Regions from separate parts of the Streptomyces sp. NBC_01515 genome, predicted to be linked through region 2. Evidence: riboswitches for the same ligand, from Rfam matches in the RefSeq annotation. Region 2 holds a riboswitch; the other holds the start of a gene.
The links. Region 2 has a riboswitch for glycine ahead of gcvT (glycine cleavage system aminomethyltransferase GcvT). Riboswitches for the same ligand answer to the same signal wherever they lie in the genome.
Positions count from the first base shown of each region.

Region 1: it holds a riboswitch for glycine, as region 2 does, so the genes downstream of both, gcvP (aminomethyl-transferring glycine dehydrogenase) here and gcvT (glycine cleavage system aminomethyltransferase GcvT) in region 2, are expected to answer to the same signal.

Region 1 covers NZ_CP109416.1:2,474,582-2,477,985, reverse strand. The annotation lists gene OG407_RS10850 (DNA polymerase IV) at 1-1,259, shown strand, start outside; gene OG407_RS10845 (PRC-barrel domain-containing protein) at 1,181-1,552, opposite strand; glycine riboswitch at 1,667-1,762, shown strand; gene gcvP (aminomethyl-transferring glycine dehydrogenase) at 1,950-3,404, shown strand, end outside.
Region 2 covers NZ_CP109416.1:7,763,000-7,766,403, reverse strand. The annotation lists gene OG407_RS35230 (enhanced serine sensitivity protein SseB) at 1-214, opposite strand, end outside; gene OG407_RS35225 (AAA family ATPase) at 279-962, opposite strand; glycine riboswitch at 1,112-1,210, shown strand; gene gcvT (glycine cleavage system aminomethyltransferase GcvT) at 1,355-2,497, shown strand; gene gcvH (glycine cleavage system protein GcvH) at 2,609-2,986, shown strand; gene glyA (serine hydroxymethyltransferase) at 3,002-3,404, shown strand, end outside.

The DNA.
Region 1 (3,404 bases), 5.3 Mb from region 2:
GGTCGGTGGGACTCGCCGCCTCGAAGATGATCGCGAAGATCGCTTCCGAGCGGGCCAAGCCGGACGGGCTCGTGCTGATCGAGCCCGGGACCGAGCGGGCGTTGCTGGGGCCGTTGTCGGTGCGCACGCTGCCGGGGGTCGGACCGGCGACGGGTGATCATCTGCGGCGGGCCGGGATCACCACGGTCGACGAGATCGCCGAGGCGGGCGAGGACGAACTCGTACGGCTGGTGGGCAAGGCGCACGGGCACGCGCTGTACGCGATGGCGCTGGCGCACGACGTGCGGCCCGTGGTGGCCGAGCGGGAGACCAAGTCGGTGTCGGTCGAGGACACGTACGACGTGGACATCCATGACCGGACCCGGGTCGGCCTGGAGGTGCAGCGGCTCGCCGACCGGTGCGTGCGACGGCTGCGGGCGGCCGGGCTGTCGGGGCGGACCATCGTCCTGAAGGTGCGGCGGTACGACTTCTCGACGCTGACCCGGTCCGAGACGCTGCGCGGGCCCACCGACGACCCGGGGGTGGTGCGGGAGGCGGCGGCCCGGTTGCTGGACTCTGTCGACACGACGGGCGGGGTACGGCTGCTCGGGGTGGGGGTCTCCGGGCTGGCCGACTACACGCAGGAGGACCTGTTCGCGCAGGCGGCGGGGGAGCAGGTCGATCTTCTTGAGGAGGAGCACACCGACGAAGAGGGGGGTGAGGAGCCGGCGGCGCCGGTGGAGCGGCGCTGGCCCGCGGGGCACGATGTGCGCCACGCCGGGTTCGGGCACGGGTGGGTGCAGGGGAGCGGGCTGGGGCGGGTGACCGTGCGGTTCGAGACGCCTGAGGATTCGGGGCCGGGGCGGGTGCGGACGTTCCGGACCGATGATCCTGAGCTGGAGTTGGCGGAGCCGTTGCCGTTGGTGGCGCGACGGGTGGGGGGCTTGGTGGCGGGGGCGATGGCAATGCCGTTGCTGCTGGCGGCGCGTGGAACCGGCGATCGGTCGGCCGAGCCGTTGTCGTCGGCGGAGCCAAGCCTCGGCGTTCCTCAGGCCGAGCCGTTGCCACCGGACGCGGGGTGTGCCGACGTCATGCCTGACCTGCCGACACCCTTGGTGGTGTCGGGCGTCGATGACCCTCCCGCCCCGTCACCACCCCCGGAGACTCCAAGCCCCAGCAAGGCCCCGCCCGCCGACCCCGCTCAGTTGTCCTCCGACCCCGCCAGCTTGCCGAAGTCGTGGTCCGGGACTGACGGAGGCGGGCCCACGTCGAGGCCGTAGTGGTGGTAAAGCTGGAGTTCCTGGTCGGGGGAGAGGTGGCGGCCCACTCCGAAGTCGGGGGCGTCCTTGATCAGGGAGCGGTCGAAGGGGATGTGGAGGGTGCCTTCGATCAGTTCGCTGGGCTCCAGGGGGACGAAGGCGTCCCTGGAGAACAGGCCGGTGCGTATGGCCGCCCACTCCGGTTCGCCGGTCGCGTCGTCGAGGTAGACCTCGTCGATCGTGCCGATCTTGGCGCCGGTGCGGTCGAACGCCTTGCGGCCGATCAGGTTGCGCGGATCGATATCGGTCTGCACGGGCCCTCCTCCTGGTCGCAACTCATCCGTAAGCACTACAAAAGAGCACATTGGGGAAGGTGGCCACTCGAAAGCTCGGCTTCAACGCGCGCTGGTAGGCTGGCGAACGGCTGCTGACCCCGTGCGGGAGAGTCCTCCAGACTTCATCGGAGGCGCCGAAGGAGCAAATCCTCCCCGGAATCTCTCAGGCTCACGTACCGCACGGACGAGGTCACTCTGGAAAGCAGGGCGCGTGTCGTCGACGGTGTCGACGGCTTGCGCTCTCACCGACGGTGAAAGCCGGTGACCTTCGGGTGGCCGGTGAAGCTCTCAGGTTGAGATGACAGAGGGGGAGGCCGTCCGGCACCCCGCTGTCGTGGTGCCCTCGAAGGTCGTGTCCGACCAGGAGGCCTCCCTAATGACCGTTCCTCGCATTCCGCTCTCCGAGCTCGAACAGGGCATCCCGTTCGAGCAGCGCCACATCGGGCCCGACCACGAGGCGCGGGCCAAGATGCTCGCGCAGGTCGGATACGGCTCCCTCGACGAGCTGACCGCCGCAGCGGTCCCGGATGTGATCAAGAACGCTGACGCTCTCGATCTGCCGGGCGCCCGTACCGAGGCCGAGGTGCTGGCCGAGTTGCGCTCCCTCGCGGACCGCAACGAGGTCCTCGGTTCCATGATCGGGCTCGGGTACTACGGAACCTTCACCCCGCCCGTGATCCTGCGCAACGTCATGGAGAACCCGGCTTGGTACACGGCCTACACGCCGTATCAGCCGGAGATCTCCCAGGGGCGGCTCGAAGCCCTTCTTAATTTCCAGACGATGGTTGCCGATCTGACCGGGCTGCCGACCTCCGGCGCCTCCCTGCTCGACGAGGGGACGGCCGCCGCGGAGGCCGTGGCCCTGTCGCGGCGCATGGGGAAGAACAAGAAGGGTCTGTTCCTGGTCGACGCGGACGCGTTGCCGCAGACCATCGCCGTGATCGAGACCCGTGCCGAGCCGGCCGGTGTCGAGGTCGTCGTCGCCGACCTCAGCGAGGGCATCCCTGCCGGGATCGCCGAGCGGGAGATCAACGGCGTGCTCGTGCAGTACCCGGGCGCCTCCGGTGCCGTACGCGACATCAAGCCGCTGATCGAGCAGGCGCACGCGCTCGGTGCGCTCGTCACCGTCGCCGCCGATCTGCTCGCGCTGACGTTGCTGAAGTCGCCGGGTGAGCTGGGGGCGGACATCGCGGTCGGTACGACGCAGCGGTTCGGGGTGCCGATGGGCTTCGGCGGGCCGCACGCCGGATACATGGCCGTGCACGAGAAGTTCGCGCGCAGCCTGCCCGGGCGGCTCGTGGGCGTCTCCGTCGACGCCGACGGAAACAGGGCCTACCGCCTCGCCCTGCAGACCCGCGAGCAGCACATCCGCCGTGAGAAGGCCACCAGCAACATCTGTACCGCCCAGGTGCTGCTCGCGGTGATGGCCGGCATGTACGCCGTCTATCACGGGCCCGAGGGGCTGAAGGGCATCGCTCGGCGGACGCATCGGTACGCCACGATCCTTGCGGCTGGCCTCCGCGTCGGCGGTGTCGAGGTCGTGCATGGTGGTTACTTCGACACGCTGACCGTCCGCGTTCCGGGCCGGGCCGCCGAGGTCGTCGCCGCCGCTCGCGAGGACGGCGTCAACCTGCACCTCGTGGACGCCGACCAGGTGTCCATCGCCTGCGACGAGACCACCACGCGTGCCCAACTGGCCGCCGTATGGACCGCGTTCGGGGTGGATGGCGACATCGAGGCGCTTGATGCGAGTGCCGAGGACACGTTGCCTGCCGGGCTGCTGCGCACCGATGCCTATCTCACGCACCCTGTCTTCCGCGACCACCGTTCC
Region 2 (3,404 bases):
GCGTCGGCAGGTCAAGGGGGCCGCTCTGCGGGCCGCCGCCGCTGGGGAGCGGGACCCAGACGAAGCTGCGGCCGAGCACCTCGACGATCCGGCCGCCGGCCGAGGGCATGCCGAGGGACGCGGAGAGCACCTCCTCCAGCTCGTTGCCCGGCCATCCGCCGTGCGGATGCGGGTGGGGGTACGCCTGACCGGGGAAGTCCGCCGGGAAGTCCATCTACCTACCGCCTGCTGGTGAAACCGCCTGCTGTAACCCTGCTGTGGCTGAAAAGGCTAGCGGCTCAGTCCGCGAAGTCGATCCGGCGCAGCACGTCCGCCGCGTCCCGGTCCAGGAGGACCGCCGAGTCGACGCCCCGGGGCAGATCACCGCGCTCCACCGCGCGCAGGAGCCGGGCGGCGGCCCTGCGGTGGCGCAGGAACGCGTACCGCGAGACCCCGCGCCCTCGCTCGCGCTGGCCGCCGAGCGCGGTGTCCGGGCTGACGTCGAGGAACACCAGGTGCAGCGCGCCGCCCCGGCGCCCGGCGGCGCGGGCCAGCCAGCCGCGCACCCAGGTCTGCGTACCGCAGTCGTGCACGACGGCTCCGGACGCGGAACGCAGCGCGCGGTGCAGTCCGGCGTAGTGGGCGAGGCGGACCAGGGGGCGGTAGACCGCGTAGGGCAGGACTCCGGCCATGTGGGCGTCCCAGCGGTCCCGGGTGTCCTGGCTGTCGACGCGGACGCCGTCGCCGCCCGCCACCGCGCGCCGCATCAGCGTGGACTTGCCGCTGCCGGGCAGGCCGGTGACCACGACCAGGTCGCGGGGGCCGAAGCGGAGTCCGTACGGGCTGTGCCCGCCGCGCTCGCGGAGATCGCGGACGGTCGGTACCGGGCGGGCCGGGCATGCCTCCCTGGCCGGGGCCGAGGGCTGCTCGGGCAGCGCTACGGCCGAGGTCGTGGCGTACACCGTGGTCCTTGTCACCGTGATCGTCCTCCCTGCGGGGTCAGGAAAGGTTCTCCCCACTGAACGTAAAGAGAAGGTAATGCACGGTGCCTCGCGGTTCCGTTCGCGTCCGGCCACAGGCCTGTTACAAAGCCTGTGCGATGATGTGCCCGCCTAACTGCATACCGGCCGCTTGAATCCGCGCGGGAGAGTCCCCAGCCAGCTGTTGCCGGGGCGCCGAAGGAGCAAGTCCCTCCCTTGAATCTCTCAGGCCCCGTTACCGCGCGGGCGAGGCACATCTGAAAAGCGGACCGCCGGCGACGGTGGTCCCACCCAAGGTGCAACCCATGTTCCGCGTGCGGTCATGGCGAACCTCTCAGGTCCCGATGACAGATGGGGAGGAACGACCTCGCCGTCATGCCTTGGGAGACCGACCGATGAGCAGTACCGCCACCCCTGAGAAGCGCCGCACCGCGCTCGACGCGCTGCACCGCTCGCTCGGTGCGACGATGACCGACTTCGCCGGCTGGGACATGCCGCTGCGCTACGGCTCGGAGCGCGACGAGCACCTCGCCGTCCGCACGAAGGCCGGCCTCTTCGACCTCTCCCACATGGGCGAGATCACGGTCACCGGACCGGACGCGGCCGCACTCCTCAACTACGCACTCGTCGGCAACATCGCCTCCGTGGGCGTGGGCCGCGCCCGCTACACCATGATCTGCCGGGCCGACGGCGGCATCCTGGACGACCTGATCGTCTACCGGCTGGCGGACACCGAGGCTGCATCTTCTACCTACATGGTGGTCGCCAACGCCTCCAACGCGCAGGTGGTGTTGGACGCGCTCACCGAGCGGGCCGCGGGCTTCGACGCCGTCGTCCGCGACGACCGTGACGCGTACGCGCTGCTCGCCGTCCAAGGTCCCGAGTCCCCCGGCATCCTCAAGTCGCTCACCGACGCCGACCTCGACGGCCTGAAGTACTACGCCGGTCTGCCCGGCACGGTCGCGGGCGTCCCCGCGCTGATCGCCCGCACCGGGTACACCGGCGAGGACGGCTTCGAGCTGTTCGTCTCCCCCGGTGACGCGGAGAAGCTGTGGCTCGCGCTGACCGAGGCCGGGGCGCCGGTCGGGCTGATCCCGTGCGGCCTGTCCTGCCGCGACACCCTGCGCCTGGAGGCCGGGATGCCGCTGTACGGGCACGAGTTGTCGACCTCCCTCACCCCCTTCGACGCCGGGCTCGGCCGGGTCGTGAAGTTCGAGAAGGACGGCGACTTCGTCGGGCGTACGGCCCTGGAGGCCGCCGCCGAGCGGGCCGCCTCGCAGCCGCCGCGCGTCCTCGTCGGGCTCGTCGCCGAGGGCCGCCGGGTCCCGCGCGCCGGGTACCCCGTCGTCGCCGACGGCCAGGTGATCGGCGAGGTCACCTCCGGCGCCCCCTCCCCCACGCTGGGCAGGCCCATCGCCATGGCCTACGTCGACGCCGCGCACGCGGCGCCGGGCACGGCCGGTGTCGGCGTGGACATCCGGGGCAGTCACGAGCCGTACGAAGTCGTGGCGCTGCCGTTCTACAAGCGCGAGAAGTGACAGTCGTCGTAGCGTCACGTCTGTGACCCGGGGCGGATCGCCCCTGTCCGCCGATGTCCTCCGTAGTCCCCCATTCATCAGCACTCCCCCGCGTACAGGAGAATTCAGGCCATGAGCAACCCCCAGCAGCTGCGCTACAGCAAGGAGCACGAGTGGCTGTCGGTCGCCGAGGACGGCGTCTCGACGGTCGGCATCACCGAGTTCGCGGCCAACGCGCTCGGCGATGTCGTCTACGCCCAGCTCCCCGACGTCGGCTCCACGGTGACCGCGGGCGAGTCCTGCGGTGAGCTGGAGTCGACGAAGTCGGTGTCCGACCTGTACTCGCCCGTCGGCGGCGAGGTCACCGAGATCAACGAGGACGTCGTGAACGACCCTTCGCTGGTGAACTCGGCCCCCTTTGAGGGGGGTTGGCTCTTCAAGGTGCGTGTCGCGGAGGAGCCGGGCGACCTGCTCTCCGCCGACGAGTACACCGCGTTTTCCGCCGGCTGAGGAGTCGTACACCTGATGTCTGTTCTGAACACGCCCCTGCACGAGCTCGACCCGGACATCGCCGCGGCCGTCGACGCCGAGCTGCGCCGGCAGCAGTCCACGCTGGAGATGATCGCCTCGGAGAACTTCGCTCCGGTCGCGGTCATGGAGGCGCAGGGCTCGGTCCTCACCAACAAGTACGCCGAGGGGTACCCGGGCCGTCGTTACTACGGCGGCTGCGAGTACGTCGACGTGGCCGAGCAGATCGCGATCGACCGGGTCAAGGAGCTGTTCGGCGCCGAGTACGCGAACGTGCAGCCGCACTCGGGCGCCTCCGCGAACCAGGCCGCGCTGTTCGCGCTGGCCAAGCCCGGCGACACCATCCTCGGCCTGGACCTGGCGCACGGCGGCCACCTGACCCACGGGATGCGGCTGAACT